Regions from separate parts of the Bradyrhizobium sp. 63_E2_N1_3 genome, predicted to be linked through region 3. Evidence: predicted binding sites of a transcription regulator. Region 3 holds the regulator's gene; each other region holds the start of a gene.
The links. The regulator HrcA, encoded in region 3, represses chaperone genes, less so after heat shock. The targets are predictions, from matches to a motif close to GTTAGCACTCNCNNNNNGNGAGTGCTAAC.
Positions count from the first base shown of each region.

Region 1: the regulator HrcA is predicted to act here: its motif matches at 5,101-5,129, upstream of AB7531_RS16055 (co-chaperone GroES).
Region 2: the regulator HrcA is predicted to act here: its motif matches at 4,997-5,025, upstream of AB7531_RS38195 (co-chaperone GroES).

Region 1 is NZ_CP197235.1:3,455,680-3,463,571, forward strand. Features, by position in the region: gene AB7531_RS16035 (slipin family protein) at 104-1,255, shown strand; gene lepB (signal peptidase I) at 1,418-2,164, shown strand; gene AB7531_RS16045 (sel1 repeat family protein) at 2,261-2,878, opposite strand; gene groL (chaperonin GroEL) at 3,059-4,699, opposite strand; gene AB7531_RS16055 (co-chaperone GroES) at 4,744-5,058, opposite strand; gene AB7531_RS16060 (usg protein) at 5,437-5,724, shown strand; gene AB7531_RS16065 (cupin domain-containing protein) at 5,885-6,424, shown strand; gene AB7531_RS16070 (NupC/NupG family nucleoside CNT transporter) at 6,624-7,874, opposite strand.
Region 2 is NZ_CP197235.1:8,028,415-8,036,306, forward strand. Features, by position in the region: gene AB7531_RS38165 (glycosyltransferase family 2 protein) at 1-249, shown strand, start outside; gene AB7531_RS38170 (ChbG/HpnK family deacetylase) at 246-1,091, shown strand; gene AB7531_RS38175 (DUF2076 domain-containing protein) at 1,217-2,092, shown strand; gene AB7531_RS38180 (L,D-transpeptidase) at 2,166-2,981, opposite strand; gene AB7531_RS38185 (protein phosphatase CheZ) at 3,296-4,075, shown strand; gene AB7531_RS38190 (hypothetical protein) at 4,265-4,786, opposite strand; gene AB7531_RS38195 (co-chaperone GroES) at 5,116-5,412, shown strand; gene groL (chaperonin GroEL) at 5,521-7,152, shown strand; gene AB7531_RS38205 (hypothetical protein) at 7,296-7,892, shown strand, end outside.
Region 3 is NZ_CP197235.1:224,802-232,693, reverse strand. Features, by position in the region: gene hemW (radical SAM family heme chaperone HemW) at 1-1,146, opposite strand, end outside; gene rdgB (RdgB/HAM1 family non-canonical purine NTP pyrophosphatase) at 1,133-1,768, opposite strand; gene rph (ribonuclease PH) at 1,780-2,493, opposite strand; gene hrcA (heat-inducible transcriptional repressor HrcA) at 2,662-3,750, shown strand; gene grpE (nucleotide exchange factor GrpE) at 3,847-4,452, shown strand; gene pncA (bifunctional nicotinamidase/pyrazinamidase) at 4,605-5,327, opposite strand; gene AB7531_RS01015 (hypothetical protein) at 5,479-6,420, opposite strand; gene dnaK (molecular chaperone DnaK) at 6,815-7,892, shown strand, end outside.

The DNA of each region.
Region 1 (7,892 bases), 3.2 Mb from region 3:
CCGCCGATCTCTAGGGAAGCGTCGTCCGCGTCCTCACGTCCTTTGCAAACGAAACCCGCTATCCGGCCGCGTGCGGCCGGAGGCAACATGATGGAGGCGTGCCATGACCTGGCATTTGCTGATGCTGAACGTGACGGTGAACGATGGCGAGCGTGCGTTGCTCACGCGCAACGGACAGCTCGTGCGCGTGCTCGCGCCCGGCAAGCACCGGCTGTTCGATCCCCTGCACGAGCTGAAGGCCGAGGTGCTCGACGTGGTGCGCAGCGAATTCCCCGCGGATCGCTACGCGGTGCTGAAGGCCGCGCGGCCTGATCTGGCCGCTGAGCTGTTCGAGGCGATCGAGACCAAGGCGGACGAGATCGCCATCGTCAGCCTCGACGGCCGGCCCGTGCATCTGATGACGCCCTGGCAGGTGCGCGTCTACTGGAAGGTCGCGACCCGCATCGATGTCGAGCGCATCGATGTGTCCGCCGATCCCCGGGTTGGCGCGCGGCACCTGACCATGATCGAGCGCAACCGCTCGACCGTCGTGATGGAAGCGGTGGTCGAGAACCACGAGGCGGGCCTGCTCTATGTCGAGGGCCGGCTCGTGGAGCGGCTTGCGCCCGGCCGGCACGCCTTCTGGACCGTCGGCCGCAAGATCGAGGTGAAGCGCCTCGACCTGCGGCCCCAGGCGGTCGAGATCACTGCGCAGGAGATGCTGACCAAGGATCGCATCGCGCTGCGGGTGACGCTGACGGCGTTCCGCAGGATCGTCGATCCCGAGCGCACGGTTGCGACCGTGCCCGACGTGGATGCGTGGCTGTACCGGCTGGTGCAGTTCGCGATCCGCGAGGCGGTGGCGGGCCGGACGCTGGACGAGGTGCTGTCTGCGAAGGCGGCGCTGGATGCGGAGCTGCGCGACTATGTGCGGGCACGCGTCGCAGAGTCCGGCGTGGAGGTAACCGAGCTCGGCGTCAAGGACGTGATCCTGCCCGGCGAGATCCGGGAGCTGGTGAACAAGGTGGTGGAGGCGGAGCGGGTCGCGAAGGCGAACCTGATCCGCCGGCAGGAGGAGACCGCGGCGACGCGTTCGCTCCTGAACACCGCCCGCCTGATGGAGGAGAACCCCCTGCTGCTGCGGCTCAAGGAGCTGGAGTCGCTGGAGCGGCTGGTCGAGAAGGTCGGCCGCATCGACCTCCACGCCGGCAACGGCGAGGGCCTCGATGCCCTCCTGACCCGGCTCGTGCGCCTGAAGGCGCCCGAGATTGCATGAAGCAGAAGGGCCGCCCACGGGCGGCCCTTCACATGTTCATTGTCGACGCTTGCGATGAACGCGTGCGCGCGCCTGTGCGACCAAACCATGAGTGGGTATTGCACGCGCGCGAAGGTTGCGTAATCTCACGGTGACGACCACAATCTCGATCATGGCAAGCGAATGACCACTCTTCAGCAAACGATCGGCCCTACGGCCCGGCCGCGGGAATGGAAAGCGATCGTCGTCCTGATCCTGTTGATCCCGGTGCTGTGGTCGCCGCCGTTCCTGTTTCGCTTCTTCCTGTATCAGCCGTTCAACATTCCTTCCGGCTCGATGACCCCGACGCTGGTCGTCGGCGACTACGTCTTCGCCGCAAAATATGCCTATGGCTACGGCCGCTATTCCTTTCCGTTCGCGCCGTCATGGATCTCGGGCCGCTTCCGGGCCGCCGATCCGGAACACGGCGACGTCGTCGTATTCCGCTCGTCGAAGGGGACTTCGGCCGACTATGTCAAGCGCGTGGTCGGGTTGCCAGGCGACCGCATCCAGATGCGGAAGGGGCAACTCATCCTGAACGATCGCCCCGTGACGCGCGTCCCTCTGAAGGAGGTGCCCGCGGGCTCTGCCTGCGGCACCGATGATGGCGCGAAGGTCAAGCGCTGGCGCGAGACGCTGCCGAGCGGCGCGTCCTACATAACCTACGACTGCGTCGACAACGGTTATCTCGACAACACGGACGTCTTCACGGTGCCCCCCGGCCATTTCTTCGCGCTCGGCGACAACCGCGACAACTCGTCCGACAGCCGGCTGATGTCAGTGATGGGTTTCATCCCGATGGACAATCTCATCGGCAAGGTGACGCGGATCATCTGGTCGCTCGACGAAGACGGCGAGCCGCACATGGAGCGGCTGGGGAAGGTGTGGTGAGGGGCGCCGCCGTCATTCCGGGGCGGCGCGTAGCGCCGAGCCCGGAATTCATTCGTCCGCAAGGTTCGTTTCCCGAAGGTCGTCGGGCCGAGCCCTTCAGTCGCCAATCTCTTTCAGAAAGGCCTTCGCGTTTGCGCAGGCTTCGTCCGTGTCGCCAAAGCGGCAGGATTTCGCCAAGAAACGCCGCGCCCGGTCGTTGTTCTTTTCGACGCCGATACCTTTGATCAAGTGAAATCCCATCATCGTGCATGCCCAGGGATCGTCTCGGCCGCATGCCAGTTCATACGTCCGATTGGGACAGGCATAGTCGCCGCTGTCTTCCATGCTGGCGGCAACGTTCGTACAGCCTGAAGCAACGCCGAGCTTGCAGGCCCTCAGAAACAGCGCATCGGAGAGCGGCCCGGTCTTGATCATCCGCTGGACGACGAGTGCGGCTGCGTAGCAGTCGCTCGCGTTGCCCGCCCGACAGCGATCAAGGCACTGCTCCGCCGCAGCCGAGCATCCTTCGATCGAAAAAGCAGGTGCGCCCGCGTTCGCCGGCATGGAGTCAGCGGGGCATTGCTCGGCTCGCGGAAGCCAATCCGGCCATGTCCCTTCCATCTTCCCAATCGCGTCATTGTTGTCCGCCGCGTCTACGGGCGTCGGCGCGGAAAGGCCCGCAGCGGAGATGATGACAAGGGCTGCCAGCAGCGGACGTATCTTGCGGTGCGGCATTGCAATTCTCGTCAGGGCTCGACGGGATCCTGCAGCATTAGTGATCCGAAGGATACACCTTTGAATTGTAGGTGCGCTCGCAGGTCGCCACAAGGCGTTGCATCGGGGCGCCGCCCCAAAACAAAAACCCCGGCATCGCTGCCGGGGTTTCGCATTCCGTATCGTATCTGAACGGCTGGATCAGAAGTCCATGCCGCCCATGCCGCCGCCCGGGGGCATCGCCGGACCGGCGCCGCCCTTCTTGGGCAGCTCGGCGACCATGGCTTCCGTGGTGATCAGGAGCGCGGCAACCGAGGCTGCGTTCTGGATCGCGGTACGGACCACCTTGGTCGGGTCGATGATGCCCTTGGTGACCAGGTTGACGTACTCGCCGGTCTGGGAGTCGAAGCCGTAAGCGTAGGTCTTGTTCTCCAGGATCTTGCCGACGATCACCGAACCGTCTTCACCGGCGTTGATCGCGATCTGGCGAGCGGGAGCCGACAGCGCTTTGCGCACGATCTCGACGCCGGTCTTCTGGTCGTCGTTCTTGGTGCGCAGACCCTTGAGCTGCTCGGAGGCACGGAGCAGGGCGACGCCGCCGCCCGGGACGATGCCTTCCTCGACCGCCGCGCGGGTCGCATGCATCGCGTCATCAACGCGATCCTTGCGCTCCTTCACCTCGACCTCGGTCGCGCCGCCGACGCGGATCACCGCGACGCCGCCTGCGAGCTTGGCGAGACGCTCCTGGAGTTTCTCACGGTCGTAGTCCGAGGTGGTCTCCTCGATCTGCGCCTTGATCTGGGCCACGCGCGCCTCGATGTCGGCCTTCTTGCCGGCGCCGTTGACGATCGTGGTGTTCTCCTTGTCGATCATCACCTTCTTGGCGCGACCGAGCATGTTGAGCGTGACGTTCTCGAGCTTGATGCCGAGATCTTCCGAGATCGCCTGGCCGCCGGTCAGGATCGCGATGTCCTGCAGCATGGCCTTGCGGCGATCGCCGAAGCCCGGAGCCTTGACGGCCGCGACCTTCAGACCACCGCGCAGACGGTTCACGACGAGGGTCGCAAGCGCTTCGCCTTCGACGTCCTCGGCGACGATGACCAGCGGCTTGCCGGTCTGCACCACGGCCTCGAGCAGCGGCAGCAGCTCGTTCAGCGAGGAGAGCTTCTTCTCGTTGATGAGGATGTAGGCGTCGTCCATCTCAACGCGCATCTTGTCGGCGTTGGTGACGAAGTAGGGCGAGATGTAGCCGCGGTCGAACTGCATGCCCTCGACGACGTCGAGCTCGGTCTCGAGCGACTTGGCTTCCTCGACGGTGATGACACCCTCGTTGCCGACCTTCTTCATGGCGTCGGAGAGGAACTTGCCGATCTCCGCGTCGCCGTTGGCGGAGATGGTGCCGACCTGGGCGATCTCGTCGTTCGAGGTGACCTTCTTGGAGTTCTTGACGAGGTCGGCGACCACGGCTTCCACGGCCAGGTCGATACCACGCTTCAGGTCCATCGGGTTCATGCCGGCGGCAACCGACTTTGCGCCTTCACGAACGATCGCAGCCGCGAGCACGGTTGCGGTGGTGGTGCCATCGCCGGCCGCGTCAGCCGACTTGGAGGCGACTTCGCGCACCATCTGCGCGCCCATGTTCTCGAACTTGTCGTCGAGCTCGATCTCCTTGGCGACGGTGACGCCGTCCTTGGTGATGCGGGGAGCGCCGAACGACTTGTCGAGGACGACGTTGCGGCCCTTGGGGCCGAGCGTCACCTTGACGGCGTTGGCGAGGATGTCGACGCCACGCAGCATCTTGTCGCGTGCATCGACGCCGAATTTGACTTCTTTAGCTGACATCTGGATTTTTCCTTAGGTGTTTAGCTGGTGGGGAGAGGGGGCTCTTAGGCCGCCTTCTTCTTGGAAGCGGGGACGTCGAGGACGCCCATGATGTCGCTTTCCTTCATGATCAGCAGGTCGACGTTGTCGATCTTGACTTCAGTGCCGGACCACTTGCCGAACAGCACGCGGTCGCCGACCTTCAGGTCGATCGGGATCAGCTTGCCAGCTTCGTCGCGGCCACCGGGGCCGACGGCGACGACTTCGCCCTGCGAGGGCTTTTCCTTGGCAGTGTCGGGAATGATGATGCCGCCGGCGGTCTTCTCTTCTGCGTCGATACGCTTGACCACGACGCGGTCGTGAAGCGGACGGAATTTCATGCAGTCCTCCTAAGTAGTTGCACGGTATGGGAATTTTTTGGCGTTAGCAGTCTGTGCTCACGAGTGCTAGCACAGGCGAGGCTGAAATAGGACAGGAATTTTGCGGGGGCAAGGGCTTCTAGCAGAAAAATCGGCACTCTGAAGGCCCGGGTGCCAGAATCTCTTTACCATCGTTAACCCGCCCGGTGACCGTATTAGCACGGAGCCGCCTCTGCTGCTAAAGCATTGAATTTCAACAGCTTGTTAAACTTTTAGGCTTGAGATGGATTGTCAGTTTGCGTCACATTTCTCTCATGTGAGCGCATCAGTACCGGGTGGCTCGTAAGGCGCACACCGACCAAGCCGCCCCTTGAATGCGCTCCTGCAAAGGAGGTTGGCATGGGCTTGCGGAGTGGGGGCGTTTCCGAAGATTTCCGGAAACAGCTTTTGGGTTACGGGCTGACGACGGCGCAAATTCTCTATCGGATGCCCGATCATCCCTCGCTTCTCCAGACCTACGTCTGGCAGAACTACGACATGTTTCCGAAATTTCCGGCGCTGAAGGATTTCCTGGCGTTCTGGCAGGAGAAGCTCGACGGTCCGCTCCATTCGGTGACCGTCGCGCATTCCAAGCTGATCAAGCCGGCCGAGCTGCGCGCCGTGGATGGCGTGTTCCGGCTGCATTGAACAGCGCGCCGGCATCGTAGAGTGGGCAAAGGCGCGCTCGCGCCGTGCCTACCATCTCTCCACGATTGCATCTGGCAATGGTGGGCACGCTTTCGCTTTGCCCACCCTACGATATCTCGTTCTGTGCTAGCCTCCGCCTATAACAACAGGGAGGCGGCCCATGGCCAAGAAAACAAAATCGCGCAGTGCAGCCCAGGCCGCGGTGAAGAAGCGGAGCGGAGCCAAGGCCGTGGCACGATCCTCGGCGCGCAAGGCGGTGAAGGCAAAGGCGCGCACGACACCGGCGAGGGCCGCTCCGAAAAAGCCCGCGCGTCCCAAGCAGCGCATCGCCATCAGCCATCACCGCGAGGAAGACTTCAAGGCCGACGGCCTGCGCGCCTACGCAAAGTATCGCGACCTCGGCATCGCCGAAGCCAGCCACGGCCTCGCGCAAGCCCACGTGATCCGCCTGCAAGGCCCCTGCGATCCGAACGAGGTGTCGAAGCTGCACTTCCACGACGTCGAATTCCAGATGGTCTACGTGCTCAAGGGCTGGGTGAAAACCTACATGGACGGTCAGGGTGAGACCTTGATGAAGGAAGGCAGCGCCTGGACCCAGCCGCCGAAGATCAAGCACATGATTTTGGACTATTCGGATGACGTGGAGCTGCTGGAGGTGATCCTGCCCGCGGAGTTCAGGACGGTGGAGTTGAAGGCGTAGGCTGTCTCCTCGTCATTGCGAGCGCAGCGAAGCAATCCAGACTGTCACTGCGGAAAGATTCTGGATTGCTTCGCTGCGCTCGCAACGACGGTGGAGGGTTTCTTCGTAGCCCGGATGGAGCGCAGCGTAATCCGGGGCGACTGCCTGCGACGGAGATACTGTCCCGGATTGCGCTGCGCTCCATCCGGGCTACGGCCACTCAGCTCAACACCCCCACCACCGCGCCCATCAAACACGTCGTCAGCGTTCCCGACACGATCGATTTCAGCCCGAGCGCGTTGATCTCCTCGCGCCGCTCCGGCGCCATCACCCCTAAGCCGCCGATCATGATGCCGAGGCTGGCGAAATTGGCGAAGCCGCACATTGCGTAGAGCATGATCAGGCGCGAGCGCGGATCGAGCGTATCGGGCGGCAGTTTTGAGAAGTCGACATAGGCGATCAGCTCGTTGAGCACGGTCTTGGTGCCCATCAGGCTGCCGGCGGTCACCGCCTGGTCCCAGGGCAATCCCATCAGCCAGCACACCGGCGCCATCACGAGGCCCAGCAGCCGCTGCAACGAGATCGCGGCGCCGCCGATATTGGGCAGCAGGCCGAGGACGGCATTGACGAGATAGACCAGCGCCACCAGCACCAGCAGCATGGCGACGATGTTGATCAGCAGCTCGATCCCCGCACTCGTCCCCTTCACGATCGCATCCATCGGGCCGGAGACATCCATCTCGGGATCCTCCAGCGCGCCGCCGGTGCGCTTGTCTGACGTCTCCGGCACCATGATCAGGCTGACGAGGATCGCGGCCGGCGCACCCAGCACCGAGGCGATGACGAAATGGGCGGCGGCATCGGGAATGAGCGGCGCCAGCAGCGTCGCGTAGAGCACCAGCACCGTGCCGGCGATGCCGGCCATGCCGCCGGTCATCACCAGGAACAATTCGCTGCGCGTCATCTGCGCCAGATACGGCCGCACGAACAGCGGCGCCTCCACCATGCCGAGGAAGATGTTGGCCGCGGTCGAGAGCCCGACAGCACCGCCGACGCCCAGCGTCCGCTCCAGCAGCCAGGCCATGCCGCGCACGACCGGCGGCAGCACGCGCCAATAGAACAAGAGCGTCGTCAGCACGCTCATGACCAGCACGATCGGCAGCGCCTGGAACGCGAGGATGAAATCGGCGCCCGGCACCTTCAGATCGAAGGGCAGGGGACCGCCCCCGACATAGCCGAACACGAAGGAGGAGCCGGCGCGCGAGGCCGCCGAGATCGCGCCGACCGCGTCGTTGATGGCGCCGAAGGCGCGCGCGACGACGGGTACTTTCAGGAGGACAGCCGCGGTGACGAAGGTCGCGACGAGGCCAATCGCAGCCTGCCGCAGCGATACGGCGCGGCGATTCTCTGCCAACGCGAAAGCGATCAACAGCAATGCGAAAATGCCGAGTGCCGATTGCAAGCGCAGCATGGTGTCCCCAAACCCCCA
Region 2 (7,892 bases), 7.8 Mb from region 3:
TTCGGCCTCTCGATCCTCTGGGAAGTCTGGACCACGGGCAAGCAGGTGCCCGGCTATCCCTCGCTCGTGATCGGCCTGATGACCATCGGCGGCGTGCAGCTCATCATGATCGGCATCGTCGGCGAATATATCGGCAAGATCCTGTCCGAGCTGAAGGCGCGCCCGATCTACTTCGTCGCCGAGCACAGCGAAAAGCATTTCGAGACCGGGAAGGCCGACGACGCCTCGAAGAGGACGGCCGCCGAATGAGCGCGGCCGCGGGCCTGCGGCGGATCTGGCTCTGCGCCGACGATTACGGCATCAGCCCGGGCGTCAATCGGGCCATCCGCGACCTGATCGAACGCGGGCGTCTCAATGCCACCTCGGTGATGATGGTGGGACCGGCGATCGAGCGCGGCGAGATCGAGGCGCTCCAGACGGCGGCGAAAGCGAGCCCGCGCTGCGCGATCGGCTTGCACGTGACATTGTCGGCGCCGTTCCGGCCGCTCACCATGCATTTCCGACCGCTGGACGGCGACATGTTCGTGCCGTTCCCGAAGCTGCTGCGCGCCGGCCTTGCGCGCCGGCTCGACCGCGAATTCTTTCGCAATGAGGTCAAGGCGCAGCTGGCGGCGTTCGCGGAAGCATTCGGGCGCGCGCCCGACTTCGTCGACGGCCACCAACATGTGCAGCTGTATCCGCAGGTGCGTGACGGCTTTGTCGATGCGGTCAGCGAAGCCGCGCCGAAAGCCTGGGTCCGCCAGGGCGGGCGCGACCTGCCGCTCGTGCAGCGGCTGGCCTCACCAAAAGCCATGGTGCTCGATATCCTGAGCGCGCAATTCCGCCGCCGCGCCGCCAGCGCCGGCCTCGGCTTCAATCCCGGCTTTGCCGGCGCCTATGATTTTACGCGCGAGGCCGATTTCGGCGCGCTGATGCGGCAGTTTCTGGAAGGCCTCCCCGATGGCGGCCTCGTGATGTGCCACCCCGGCTTCGTCGACGATGTCCTCACCGGCCTCGATCCGATGACCGACGTCCGCGAACGCGAGCATGCTTATCTTTCAGGCGATGGGTTTGCGCGCCTGCTGGCCGACAGCGGCGTCACGCTGGGGTGAAACCGGCGGAAAGCAAGCCGCTGGGCAGCTTGTCGCATACCGAAATTTAATCCGGCCGGCACTGTTGGGGCCACAATGGAACCCTACATCTGCCTCGCGCTTGGTTTGAGCGAGGGAGACTGATCATGACGCCGCAGGAACGCCAGCTCGTCGACGAGCTTTTCGACCGGCTTTCGAAACTGGAAAATGCACCGCGGGATCCCGACGCGATCGCCGCGATCTCCGACGGGCTGCGCAAGGCGCCCGGCGCGGTCTACGCACTGGTGCAGACCACGCTATTGCAGGACGAAGCGCTGAAGCGTGCTCATAACCGCATCCAGGAGCTGGAAGCGGCCCATGCGCCCGAGCAGGCGCAGTCCGGCGGCTTCCTCGATACCATGCGCGACTCGCTGTTCGGCGGAGGCCCCTCGCGCGGCTCGGTTCCGAACGTGCCGCCGCGTGACGCGCGGCCGGTCTGGAACACCGGTCAGGCGATGCCGCAGACGCAGCCCGGTTACGGCGCGCCGCCTCCTTATGGACAGGCCTACGGCCAAGGCCCAGGTCAAGGTCCCGGTCAAGCTCCGGGTCAGGGCTATGGCGCTCCGCCGATGGGCGGTGGCGGCGGCTCGTTCCTCGGCACCGCGGCGGCAGCCGCGGCCGGCGTCGTCGGCGGCTCGCTGCTGCTCTCCAGCATCCGCGGCATGATGGGCGGATCGCACCAGCAGGCCTTCGGCGACACCAACGCGCTCGGCGACCGCAGCGCTGGTGGAAGTCCCTGGGGCGGCAGTGACCAGTCCGGCGGCTCGCTCGCGCGCGATGCCGGTCTCAACGACATCGGCTCCAACCGCGACCGCGACGACGGTTCCCGCCAGGGCTTCACCGACCAGGCGTCGAACGACCGGGACAACAACAACAACGATCAGAACTACGACGACAACGACCACGACAACGGCAATATGGACGTAGCCGACGACGACAGCGATTTCGGCGGCGGAGACGATGGCGGCAGCGACTACGCGTGAGGCTGCCCGATCAGCGCGACAAACAAAAACGGCCGCCCGGGAGGCGGCCGTTTTCATGTCGAGCGTCAGACGATCACATCACCACGACCTTGGTGCCGACATTGACGCGGCCGTAGAGGTCGATGACGTCCTCGTTACGCATGCGGATGCAGCCTGAGGAGACGTTGGTGCCGATGGTCCAGGGCTCGTTGGAGCCGTGGATGCGGTAGAGCGTCGAGCCAAGATACATCGCCCGCGCGCCCAGCGGGTTTTCCGGGCCGCCTTCCATGTGCCGCGGCAGGTCGGGCCGGCGCGCGATCATTTCCGCCGGCGGCGTCCAGTCCGGCCATTCGCGCTTGGCCGTGATCGACTTCACGCCGGACCAGGTGAAGCCGGGACGGCCGACGCCGATGCCGTAGCGCATCGCCCGGCCGTTGCCCTCGATCAGATAGAGGAACTTGTTCGGCGTATCGACCACGATGGTGCCGGCAGTTTCCTTGCCGCTATAGTCGACGGATTGCTTCTCGAATCTCGGATCGAACGGACGCTGGCGCGGATCGACCGCCTCCTGCTGGAGACCTGCGCCTTGCTGATATCCACCCTGCATCTGCGGCTCGCCCATCGGTGGCAGGCGGCGCTGGTCGTAATAGCCGGGCTGCTGCTGATAAACCGGCTGCTGCGGCGCGTAGGCCGGGCCGCGGCCGGGACCGTCACCGAACAGGAACTCGATGAAGCCGCCGCCCATATTCGCATTGGAGGCGACACGCACCGGCGCCGGCTGCACCTGCGGCTGGTAGAGCACCGCGGGCGGATCGTTCGGCACACTATTGTCGAAGGCGCTGGCGCTGTTCGCGCCGGCAATGAAGGTGCAAGCGCTGCCGAGCAGCGCGACAGACATTTTCTTGAACATCGACGTACTCTGTACTGTTTCGTCTAGATCCCATGCGTCGTGCAGAGCCGATGGCTGACCGGCGACCGCGACGTGGTCAATAAAGAGCAAAAGCCGTTTTGTTTGGTAAACGTATCAGCCGTTTCGATTCACCACGTCGCGAGCGAGGGTGCAATTTGGCGATCAGCGTTTATTTTCCATGAACGCCGCAGGCCCATGGTTAATCGCTTCTTTTCGCGCCGTCGCGTGCGGCCGCGCAACAGTTCCCGCTGTGAACCTCGTGTTAAATTGCTTCTGTCTACAAAGACGCGTGAGTGAGGTGGGGGGAGTTCCTGATGGCTATTCACCGCAAACGTTTTCGTGTCGAGGAGGCTATTGTCGGCGAGATGCCCAGCCCCGAAATGATTGAGGAGGCTGCGCCGATGCATAACGAGATCATGGCGGAGCTGCGTGCGATCCGCGCACAGATGGCGAAGGGCACCGTGCCCTTGTCCGGCAGCGCGGCCATGGCGGCGATCGACGCTTCCACCGCCCACGAGCTCTCCGAAGCTCGTACCATGCTCGATACTTACCGGGCGCAGATCGAGCAGTGCGAGAAGCTGAAGGTCGAGCTCGACCTCATCCACGACGCCATCGACCGCACCAAGCGCGAGATCGCGACGCTGCACGGCAAGAGCTTCGACGGCGGCGAGATGGCCAAGGTCAATGGCGAGCTCGGCGCGGTCGTCGGCGGCACCGAGCAGGCGACCCAGCAGATCCTCGAAGCCGCCGAATCGATCGACCAGGCGGCCAGCGCGATGTCCAAGGTGCAATCGGCCGACCAGCAGAAGCGGCTCGCCGACGACATCCAGGAACGCGTCATCTCGATCTTCGAAGCCTGCAACTTCCAGGACCTGACCGGCCAGCGCATCAGCAAGGTCATGACCACGATGAAGTTCATCGAGCAGCACATCAATGCGATGATGGAGATCTGGGGCGGCGTCGACGCGATCAAGGCCCATGTGCCCGCGCCGGCCGACACCCGCAGCGACGACGAAAAGCTCCTCAACGGCCCCAAGCTCGCCGGCGACGTCGGCCACGCCTCGCAGGACGACATCGACGCGCTGTTCGACTGATCGGGCGCGGCATTACGGAAAAACAAAACGCCGGCGAGAGCCGGCGTTTTTGTTTTTGGGGCCATCCCCTCCACTGTCATCGCCCGGCCTTGACCGGGCGATCCAGTATTCCAGAGGCGGCGGTGATTGAGCCGAGAGGCCGCGGCGTACTGGATGCCCCGGTCAAGCCGGGGCATGACGAAGGAGAAACTACGCCCTTGGCGCGCAGCGGACGTAGACCATGTTGCCGTAGCGGGTGGCGGCGTCCTTGTCGATGAAGCGGGTGATCAGGACGCGGCCGTCGAAGGAGACGATCTCGCGGTCCTGCTCGCCGGGGGTGGGACCCGCCGGGCCGATGTAGTTCTTGCCGCTGGGCGAGCCCTTCAGCCGCAGCTCCTGCGGCGTCGCCTGGTCGGCGAGATGCATGATCACGCCGCCGGAGGAACCGGCGGTGATCACGTAGGGATTCTTGCACTGCGCCCGGGCCGCGGCCTCGGTGCGGGCGCGGTCGGCCGGGTTCTGGAACGAGGCGAGACCCCAGCGGCCGACGATCTCGTCGGCGCGGATGCTCGCCGGCATTTCCGGGCCGGTGCCGGGCTCAGCCTCGGGCGGCGGCGAAGACGACGAGAACGACGGCAGGCTCATACCGCCGCCGCAGGCGCCAAGCAGCAGCGCCAGGCAGGAGGCGGCCGCCAGATTGGCAACCGTGCGTGCGTGAGCTGACCTGATCATGACATTCCCCCGAGCAAACCGTCCCCCAAATGAGACCCCGACCGCATCCCTCCTGCAGCCAAGCGCAAAACCGCTGTCGGAGCAATGACGTCCTTTATACGCCAGCGCGACCAATAAGTTTCTCTAGACACGATCCTATATCCGCCTCACCAATCGCTTAACCACCCTTGCTTGACAGGATCGCGGCCAAGCCATATTTCCGGGCGCACTATTAGCACTCGGAAAGCCCGATTGCTAAGCGCGCCGTTCGATCCTCGGCAAGAGGGTGGACGGACGCCGCCCCTACCCACTTCCATTCCTTCCGAAGCGAGCCTCCAAAGGGAAACGTCATGGCTAAATCCAAATTTCGTCCGCTGCATGACCGTGTCGTGGTCAAACGTATCGACGCCGAGGAAAAGACCAAGGGCGGCATCATCATTCCGGACACCGCCAAGGAAAAGCCGTCCCAGGGCGAGGTCGTCGCCGTCGGCCCCGGCGGCCGCGACGAGGCCGGCAAGCTGATCCCGATCGACCTCAAGGTCGGCGACCGCGTGCTGTTCGGCAAGTGGTCGGGCACCGAGGTCAAGATCGACAACGAAGAGCTCCTGATCATGAAGGAGTCGGACATCATGGGCGTCATGGCCTAAGGCCGTCAGCCTGAACAGCCGCTGAATGTCATGCCCGGATCGCGCGATCCGGGCATTCGGTCATTCCGCAAGCGGCAAACACATCACGAAACACGAGGGATTGAAGAAATGGCTGCCAAAGACGTCAAGTTTTCCGGAGACGCGCGCGATCGCATGCTGCGCGGCGTCGACATTCTCGCCAACGCCGTCAAGGTGACGCTCGGTCCGAAGGGCCGCAACGTCGTCATCGAGAAGAGCTTCGGCGCGCCCCGCATCACCAAGGACGGCGTCACCGTCGCCAAGGAGATCGAGCTCGAGGACAAGTTCGAGAACATGGGCGCCCAGATGCTGCGTGAGGTCGCCTCCAAGACCAACGACCTCGCCGGCGACGGCACCACCACCGCGACCGTGCTGGCCCAGGCCATCGTGCGCGAAGGCGCCAAGGCGGTTGCCGCCGGCATGAACCCGATGGACCTCAAGCGCGGCATCGACATCGCGGTTGCAGCGGTGATCAAGGACATTGAAAAGCGCGCCAAGCCGGTCGCCGCCTCCTCCGAGGTCGCCCAGGTCGGCACCATCTCGGCCAACGGCGATGCCGCCATCGGCAAGATGATCGCCCAGGCGATGCAGAAGGTCGGCAACGAGGGCGTCATCACCGTCGAGGAGAACAAGTCACTCGACACCGAGGTCGACATCGTCGAGGGCATGAAGTTCGACCGCGGCTATCTGTCGCCCTACTTCGTCACCAACGCCGAGAAGATGACCGCCGAGCTCGAGGACGCCTACATCCTCCTGCACGAGAAGAAGCTGTCCGGCCTGCAGGCCATGCTGCCGGTGCTGGAAGCCGTGGTGCAGTCGGGCAAGCCGCTCGTCATCATCGCCGAGGACGTCGAGGGCGAGGCGCTGGCCACCCTGGTCGTCAACCGCCTGCGTGGCGGCCTGAAGGTCGCCGCCGTCAAGGCGCCGGGCTTCGGCGACCGCCGCAAGGCCATGCTCGAGGACCTCGCGATCCTCACCGGCGGCCAGCTCATCTCCGAGGACCTCGGCATGAAGCTCGAGAACGTCACGGTGAAGATGCTCGGTCGCGCCGGCAAGGTCGTGATCGACAAGGAGAACACCACGATCGTCAAGGGCGCCGGCAAGAAGCCGGAGATCGAGGCCCGCGTCGGCCAGATCAAGGCCCAGATCGAGGAGACCACCTCGGACTACGACCGTGAGAAGCTCCAGGAGCGCCTCGCCAAGCTCGCCGGCGGCGTCGCGGTGATCCGCGTCGGCGGCGCGACCGAGATCGAGGTCAAGGAGAAGAAGGACCGCGTCGAGGACGCGCTCAACGCCACCCGCGCCGCGGTGCAGGAAGGCATCGTCCCCGGCGGCGGCGTCGCGCTGCTGCGCGCCAAGAAGGCGGTGGGCCGTCTCACCAACGCCAATGCCGACGTCCAGGCCGGCATCAACATCGTGCTGAAGGCGCTGGAAGCCCCGATCCGCCAGATCTCCGAGAACGCGGGCGTGGAAGGCTCGATCGTGGTCGGCAAGATCCTGGAGAACAAGTCCGAGACCTTCGGCTTCGACGCCCAGAACGAGGACTATGTCGACATGGTCGAGAAGGGCATCATCGATCCCGCCAAGGTGGTCCGCACCGCGCTGCAGGACGCCTCGTCCGTGGCCGGCCTGCTGGTGACCACCGAGGCCATGGTCGCCGAAACGCCGAAGAAGGAAGCTCCGCCCGCCATGCCGGGCGGCGGCGGCATGGGCGGCTTCTAAGCCTCCGTTCCGTTACAATGTTGCGAAAGCCGCCTCCGGGCGGCCTTCTTTTTTGCCGACCCTGCCCCTTCTGCTTTCCAATTCAACCGGCGGCCAAAACCCACTACGGTGGCGCGCCGATTCGATTGCGCGAGGATTCATCGATGCGTGCGCTTCTGGTTTGTTCGACAGCCCTTTTGGCGGCCCTGCTTGCCGTCTCGCCCGATGTCGCATCGGCCCAGATGAAGCTGTCGCCGAAGGCCGCGGCGCCGGGCGGGACGGAGACCCGCTATTTCACCTCGATCGACGGCCTGATGGACGGCAATGCCGACGTGATCCTGAAGGAGACGCGGCAGGGCAAGACGGTGACGGCGGCCGTGCTCGACGTCTGCTATCCCGTCGCAAAGAATTCCGACCGCAAGGACCGCTTCGTCGTCAATCTCCAGGTCGCGGGCCAGAACCTGACGGGCACGACGCAGAGCCTCGGCGAGAAGGCGCCCGTCACCGTCAAGCTGCTGCGCAAACAGTCCGGCGACACGTTCGAGTTCCGCGGCCAGATCGCGATCGGCCAGGCCGTGACCGAGGTCACCTCGCCCGACAATTCCGATCTCAGCGAGAAGGAATTTCAGGACAACCAGACCTCCGACGACGGCATCACGCCGCAGCCGAAGGATTTCACCGACGTCTCTCCGGAAGCGATCGCGGTCAAGGTCAAGCTGGATGCGGCGACCGAGTTCCTGAAGAGCCTGAAGGGCCAGGAC
Region 3 (7,892 bases):
CAGATCCGCGACCACTGCATCAAGCACCGGAAATCCGCTGCTCGTGACCCGCAAGCGCCCCGTCGCATCCACGATGATCGCGCCCTCCTCGCGCAACAGCGCGATGCGCTTGGGATCAAGCGGGCGGCCCGACAGCGCGCTGTAGCGCTCGGGGTCGATGCCCTCGGCGAGGCGGAGCCCCATCAGCAGAAATTCGTCGGCGCGCTCCTCGCTGTTGAGGAGATCGTCGGTGACGTTGCCGTGGCCGTTGGTTTCGACCCGCATCAGCCAGGCTTCGGGGCGCTTCTCGGTGGCGGTGGCGTGCCTGATCCCGTCGATGTCGAGGCGGCCATGGGCACCGGGGCCGATGCCGGCATATTCATCGCCGCGCCAATACACCAGATTGTGCCGGCACTCGGCGCCGCGCCGCGCGTGATTTGAAATCTCGTAAGCGGGCAGGCCGAGCTTGTCGCAGGTCTCCTGCGTGACGTCATAGAGCGCGCGCGCGACGGCTTCGTCCGGCGTCTTCAATTTGCCGGCCTGGTGCAGGCCGAAGAACGGCGTGCCTTCCTCGATCGTCAATTGATAGAGCGACAGATGCTCCGCGGCTTCATCGATCGCGAGACGCAGCTCGTCGGCCCACATCGCCGGTGTCTGGTCGGGGCGTGCGTAGATCAGGTCGAAGGAGTAGCGGTCGAACGAGCGGCGCGCGATGGCGACAGCGTCGAGCGCTTCGCGGGCGCTGTGCATCCGGCCCAGCGCTTTCAGCGAGGCATCGTCGAGTGCCTGCACGCCGAGCGAGACGCGGTTGACGCCGGCGGCGCGATAGCCGGCAAAACGCGTGGCTTCGACGCTGGTCGGGTTTGCCTCGAGCGTGACCTCGACATCGCTGGCGACGTGCCAGTGCTTGCCGATGGCATCGAGCACCGCGCCGACGGTCGCGGGCTGCATCAGTGAAGGCGTGCCGCCGCCGAGGAAGATCGAGGTGACTTCACGCCCGGGCGCACGCTGTGCGGTCGTTTCGATTTCGCGCGCGAAAGCTGAAGCGAAGCGCGTCTCGTCGATCGCGGCGTGGCGGACGTGGCTGTTGAAGTCGCAATAGGGGCACTTCGACAGGCAGAACGGCCAGTGTACATAGACGCCGAAAGCTTGCTTAGCGCGGCTCAAGGCAGATCTCCGCCAGTTTCACGAAGGCGCGGGCGCGATGCGACAGGCCGAGGCCAAGCGGCGGCAGGCCGTGCTTCTCGATACTGGTCATCTCGCCGAACGTGCGATCGTGGCCATTGGGCAGGAACATCGGATCATAGCCGAAGCCGGCGGTGCCGCGCGGCGGCCAGGCCAAGGTGCCGTCGACGCGCGCCTCGACCTCTTCGAGATGATCGTCGGGCCAGGCGACGCAGAGCGCGGATACGAAATGCGCGGTGCGCTTGTCGGGCGTGGTGGCGCCGCGCTCCTGCAACAGGCGCTCGATCTGCGCCATCGCGGCGGTAAAATCCTTTGCTGGACCGGCCCAGCGCGCGCTGTAGATGCCGGGCGCGCCATCGAGCGCGTCGACCACTATGCCGGAATCGTCGGCGAAGGAGGGAAGCTTGGTCGCCTGCGCCGCCGCGATCGCCTTGATCGCGGCATTGCTGCGGAAATCGTTGCCGGTCTCGTCGGGCTCGGGCAGGCCGAGCTCACCGGCCGACACCGCCTCGATGCCGTGAGGCGCGAGCAGCTCCTTCATCTCGGCGAGCTTGCCGGGATTGTGGGTCGCGATGACGAGCTTTTCGGTGATTCGGCGGTGCATGGGCCTATTGACTACGCGACGGCCAGTTTCTGCAAGTCCACGAGACGGGCAATGCCCTTCTGGGCCAGCGCCATCAGCGCGAGGAATTCGTCTTGTGTGAACGGTTCGCGTTCCGCGGTGCCCTGCACCTCGATGATGCGGCCATCGCCGGTCAGGACGAAATTGGCGTCGGTCTGGGCTTCCGAATCCTCGGCATAGTCGAGGTCGAGCACGGGCGTGCCGTTGTAGATGCCGCAGGAGATCGCGGCGACGTTGTCGCGCAGCACCTTGGCCTTGATCATGTTGCGCGCCTTCATCCAGTTGATGCAATCGGCGAGCGCGACCCAGGCACCGGTGATCGAGGCCGTGCGCGTGCCGCCGTCGGCCTGGAGCACGTCGCAATCGACCGTGATCTGGCGCTCACCGAGCGCTTCGAGATCGACGATGGTACGAAGCGAGCGGCCGATCAGGCGCTGAATCTCGACGGTACGGCCGCTTTGTTTACCCGCGGAGGCCTCGCGGCGGGTGCGTTCGGAGGTCGCGCGTGGTAGCATGCCGTATTCGGCGGTGACCCAGCCGCGGCCTTGGCCCTTCAGCCACGGCGGCAGGCGGTCTTCCAGCGTGGCGGTGACCAGCACATGGGTGTCGCCGAATTTCACCAGGCAGGAGCCTTCCGCATATTTGACCACGCCGCGCTCCAGCGTCACGGGGCGCAATTCGTCGGGCGCACGGCGGCTTGGCCGCATGGGAAATCCTCCAAAACTCTCGGAAAAGGGCTATTCGCGGTGCTTGTAGGTGGGGTGAGGGTGGGCGGCAAGGCTTTTTCACCCCCAGTTTTCCACCCCGCAAACGCCACGCTTGTCAGAACCCTCCGGGATGGACAAATTATAAGCGTCTGAGAGGAGTTACCGTCCGTGGCCCATCACGATCCGATCCATCTGATCGCGCCGCGCGCAGGCCTCGCCCAGCTCAACGAGCGTTCCCGCGACATCTTTCGTCAAATTGTCGAAAGCTATCTCGCGACCGGCGAGCCGGTCGGGTCGCGCAATATTTCGCGGCTGATCGCGATGCCGCTGTCGCCGGCCTCGGTCCGCAACGTCATGGCCGACCTGGAACAGCTCGGCCTGATCTATGCGCCCCACACCTCCGCCGGCCGATTGCCGACGGAACTGGGCTTACGCTTCTTCGTCGACGCCCTGATGCAGGTCGGCGACCTCAATGACGCCGAGCGGCAGTCGATCCAGAGCCAGTTGACGTCGGTGGGTCACGCCCAATCGGTCGAGGCGGCGCTGTCGGAGGCGCTGACGCGGCTGTCCGGTCTCACCCGCGCCGCAGCGGTCGTGTTGACCCCGAAATCCAATGCGCGGCTGAAACACATCGAATTCGTCCGGCTGGAACCCGAAAAGGCGCTGGTGATCCTGGTCGGCGAGGACGGTCAGGTCGAAAACCGCGTGTTGTCGCTGCCGCCGGGAGTTCCCTCCTCGGCGCTCACGGAAGCCGGTAATTTCCTCAATGCGCGGATTCGCGGCCGCACGCTGGCCGAGGCGCGGCTCGAGCTCGAAACCGCGCTCGGCGAAGCCCGCGCCGAACTCGACCAACTGACGCAGAAGGTGATTTCGGCCGGTATTGCGAGCTGGTCCGGCGGCGAGAACGAGGACCGCCAGCTGATCGTTCGCGGCCACGCCAACCTGCTCGAGGATCTGCACGCGCTGGAGGATCTGGAGCGCGTTCGCCTGCTGTTCGACGATCTCGAGACCAAGCGCGGCGTGATCGACCTTCTGGGACGCGCCGAGACCGCCGAGGGCGTGCGGATCTTCATCGGCTCGGAGAACAAACTGTTTTCCTTGTCAGGCTCCTCCACCATCATCTCACCCTATCGGGATGCCGCCGGCCACATCGTCGGCGTTTTGGGCGTGATCGGGCCGACGCGGCTGAATTATGCCCGCGTAATCCCGACCGTGGACTACGCCGCGCGCATCGTCAGCCGCCTCCTGGGGGGCTGACCGGCGTTTCCTCCGATCACGGGCGCTTGATTTTCGTGAGCTTAGGCACGATATCCGGGCCAACAATCCCTTGAGACGAGTTCGAGAAGAGAGCCGATGACCGATCGAGACCGGCAGCCCGACGACACTACCCCACCGACCGACGAGCCCGTGGTGTCAAAACCCTACATCATGCCCGACGATCCGGAGCCCGGCTCGGTCGAGCTGTTGCAGAAGGAAGCCGCCGAGGCGCGTGACCGCATGCTGCGGACGCTGGCCGAGATGGAAAATCTGCGCAAGCGCACCACCAAGGAGGTCGCCGACGCCCGCCTCTACGGCATCACCGGCTTTGCCCGCGACGTGCTCGACATCGCCGACAATCTCCAGCGTGCGCTCGATGCCGTTCCGGCCGAGGCCCGTGCCGCGGCCGATCCCGGCCTGACCTCGCTGATCGAGGGCGTCGAGCTCACCGAGCGCTCGCTGCTCAATGCGCTGGAAAAGCACGGCGTCAAGAAGTTCGATCCGCAGGGCCAGAAGTTCGACCCGAACTTCCAGCAGGCGATGTACGAGGTGCCGGATGCGTCGGTGCCTGCGGGCACCGTCGTGCAGGTCATGCAGGCCGGCTACACCATCGGCGAGCGCGTGCTGCGCCCGGCGCTGGTCGGTGTCGCCAAGGGCGGCACGAAGGCTGCACCGGCTGCGAACAGCAACGAAGTGAACTGAGCGGCGCACTGGTTGATCCTCATGGTGAGGAGGCGCGTCAGCGCCGTCTCGAACCATGCAGGCCCGGCTGTTGCAGCTCGGCCTTCATCCTTCGAGACGCGTGCTAAGGAGCACGCTCCTCAGGATGAGGGTTTGGCAGCTTTTCGCGCCGCTTACGCGCTCACCGCGATATCCGCGGACTGAATCCGCTTCACGCCGGCCTTGGCCATGTCGGCCCAGGCTTTTGCGAGCGAACCCTGCGTGTCGATGCCGCGGCAGGCGTCCTCCACCACATAGACCTCGAAGCCCGCCTTGCGCGCATCGAGCGCGGTCCAGGCGACGCAGAAGTCTGTCGCGAGGCCGGCGACGAAGACGCGCTTGATCTTGCGGCCCTTCAGGTAACCGGCGAGGCCCGTCGAGGTCTTGCCGTCGGCTTCGAGGAAGGCCGAATAGCTGTCGACGTCCTTGTGAAAACCCTTGCGGATGATGAGCTCGGCATGCGGAATCGCAAGATCCTTCGACAGCGCGGCGCCGTCGGTGCCCTGCACGCAATGGTCGGGCCACAGCACCTGCTTGCCGTAGGGGAGATCGACGGTCTCGAACGGCTTCTTGCCGGAGTGCACCGACGCAAATGAAATGTGGCCTGGCGTGTGCCAGTCCTGGGTCATCACCACGTTCGCAAAGGCTTTCGCCATCTTGTTGATGACGGGAACGACCTGCTCGCCTTCCTTCACGGCGAGGCTGCCGCCGGGCAGGAAGCAGTTTTGCACGTCGATCACGAGCAGCGCGGAGGCATCGTCCGGCTTGATCGATGCGGCCGCAAGGAGCGCGGTTGGAGCAAGGGCTACGAGAGCGCTTGTCCCAAGCGCCGCGAGGATTTGTCGTCGATCAAGCATCGTTCGCCTCCCTCCAGGATGATCCAATGGAAGGAAGCCTAGTTCCGTTCGTATACGAACAGAAGCCCGAAAATGCAGCCGGCTCTGTCCAGCGCTTGGGCTAACCCTTGGACTAACCCTTGAGACTAACCCTTGAGACTAACCCTTGAGACTAACCCTTGGGCTGGATGCCGTCGCGCACAGCGCGGAAGCGGGTGAAGGCGGCCGACCACTGGTCGCGCGGGGCGCTGGCGATGATGCGCAGCGAGGCGCCGCCGCTCGAGAAGCGGATCCACTGCACCACGGTCACGGGCGTCTTGTCCTTGCCGCTGACGCCGTCGATCCGGGTCTCGAAACCCTGCTGGCCGTTGATGCGGATCGGCTCCGACATGGTGACGCGGGATTCGCGCACGCCGGGGATCTGGAGCGCGGCCTCCTGGGCAAAGCGGGCGCGGTCGTCGGCCTGCTGCGGGGTGGCGCCGATCAGGCCGAGGATCATGAACGGCTTGGATTCATAGCCCGAACTCTCATTGCCGTCGGCCAGGATGATGCTGGAGCCCGGCGCCAGGGTGCGGATGTCCTTGAAATCGGCGAGATCGGTGATCTTGAACGGCATCAGCCCGATCTGCTCTTCGGCCGAGACCTGCTTGCGGGTGACGGCGCTCGCAAACATCTGCCGCACCGCCTCGTCGGTGTAGATCTTGGTTGCGTTCTCCGGGATCTGCACCGCGACATAGCCGGAGAAACCGGCGCCCGGCACGATCATCGAGTAGCGCTTCACCGGCGTCTCGCCGGCCTTGCCGCTTTCCATGGTGAAATAGGCAAGACCCGCGGGGGTCTCGATCTTGTCCTGCTTGACGCCGGCGGTGCCGCCGGGATTGGAATTGAAGGCGCTCACGACCTCCCCATAGGCCGCCGGCGGCAGCTCGGTGATCAGCACCTTGACGCTGCCGTCCTCGCTCTCGAAGCCCGGAAACGTCTTGGCCGTGCTCAGGCCGACCAGCGGCACCATGCCGAGGCGCAGGCCGGGCGGGAAAACGGCATCGGCCGCAAAGGCCGGAAGCGCTGTGGCGACGAGGACGGCGAGCGCGGCGAGGGGGCGAATGAGCTTCATGGGCACTCTGATTGGTTCACATTGAGGCCGTTCGATGGTCGGCCATTGGGCCGCTTTGTCGCGCAAAGCCGCCTTGATGGCGGCGGTCCGGCCGCCCGCCTTTTAACGGGTTTGGCCCGCCGGTAACAGGGCGGGCAGATCACGGTGGCGGGGGCCGGCTGACGCCTGAACCTGTTAATAATTCATCACCCGCAAGGGCGGTTGAGCCCGGATATGATCTTCCAAAACCCAATGTTTTCATGGCCGAAACTTGCGTTCGGTCCTTGCGGGCCCCTCCCCCCCTCCTATATGAGCGTCAACCATCGCAATATCGCGGATGTTTGATCTTAGGGGGTTTGGAGCGGGTGCCTCTTGGGCCCAGCCAACCTGCCGCAAAAACAAGGATATCAGGACCATGGGAAAGGTCATTGGGATCGACCTCGGCACCACGAATTCGTGCGTCGCCGTGATGGATGGCAAGAACGCCAAAGTCATCGAGAATTCTGAAGGCATGCGCACGACGCCTTCGATCGTCGCCGTGACGGACGACGGTGAGCGCCTCGTCGGCCAGCCTGCCAAGCGCCAGGCCGTTACCAATCCCGAGCGTACGTTCTTCGCAGTGAAGCGCCTCATCGGCCGCCGCTACGACGACCCGATGGTCGAGAAGGACAAGAAGCTCGTTCCGTACAAGATCGTGAAGGCTTCCAACGGCGACGCCTGGGTCGAGGCCGACGGCCAGACCTACTCGCCCTCGCAGGTGTCTGCGTTCATCCTGCAGAAGATGAAGGAGACCGCGGAAGCCCATCTCGGCCAGAAGGTCGACCAGGCCGTCATCACCGTTCCCGCTTACTTCAACGACGCCCAGCGCCAGGCGACCAAGGACGCCGGCAAGATCGCGGGCCTTGAAGTGCTGCGCATCATCAACGAGCCGACCGCGGCCGCGCTCGCCTATGGTCTGGACAAGACCAAGACCGGCACGATCGCCGTGTACGATCTCGGCGGCGGCACGTTCGATATCTCCATTCTCGAAATCGGCGACGGCGTGTTCGAGGTGAAGTCGACCAACGGCGACACCTTCCTCGGCGGCGAAGACTTCGACATGCGCCTCGTGGGTTATCTGGCCGACGAGTTCCAGAAGGAGCAGGGCATCAACCTGCGCAACGACAAGCTCGCGTTGCAGCGCCTGAAGGAAGCCGCTGAAAAGGCCAAGATCGAGCTGTCGTCGACGACGCAGACCGAGATCAACCTGCCCTTCATCACCGCGGACCAGACCGGCCCCAAGCATCTGACGATGAAGCTCACCCGCGCCAAGTTCGAGGCGCTGGTCGACGACCTCGTCCAGAAGACGGTCGAGCCCTGCCGCAAGGCGCTGAAGGATGCCGGCGTCACCGCCGGTGAGATCGGCGAAGTCGTTCTGGTCGGCGGCATGTCGCGCATGCCGAAGGTCCAGGAAGTCGTGAAGCAGCTGTTCGGCAAGGAGCCGCACAAGGGCG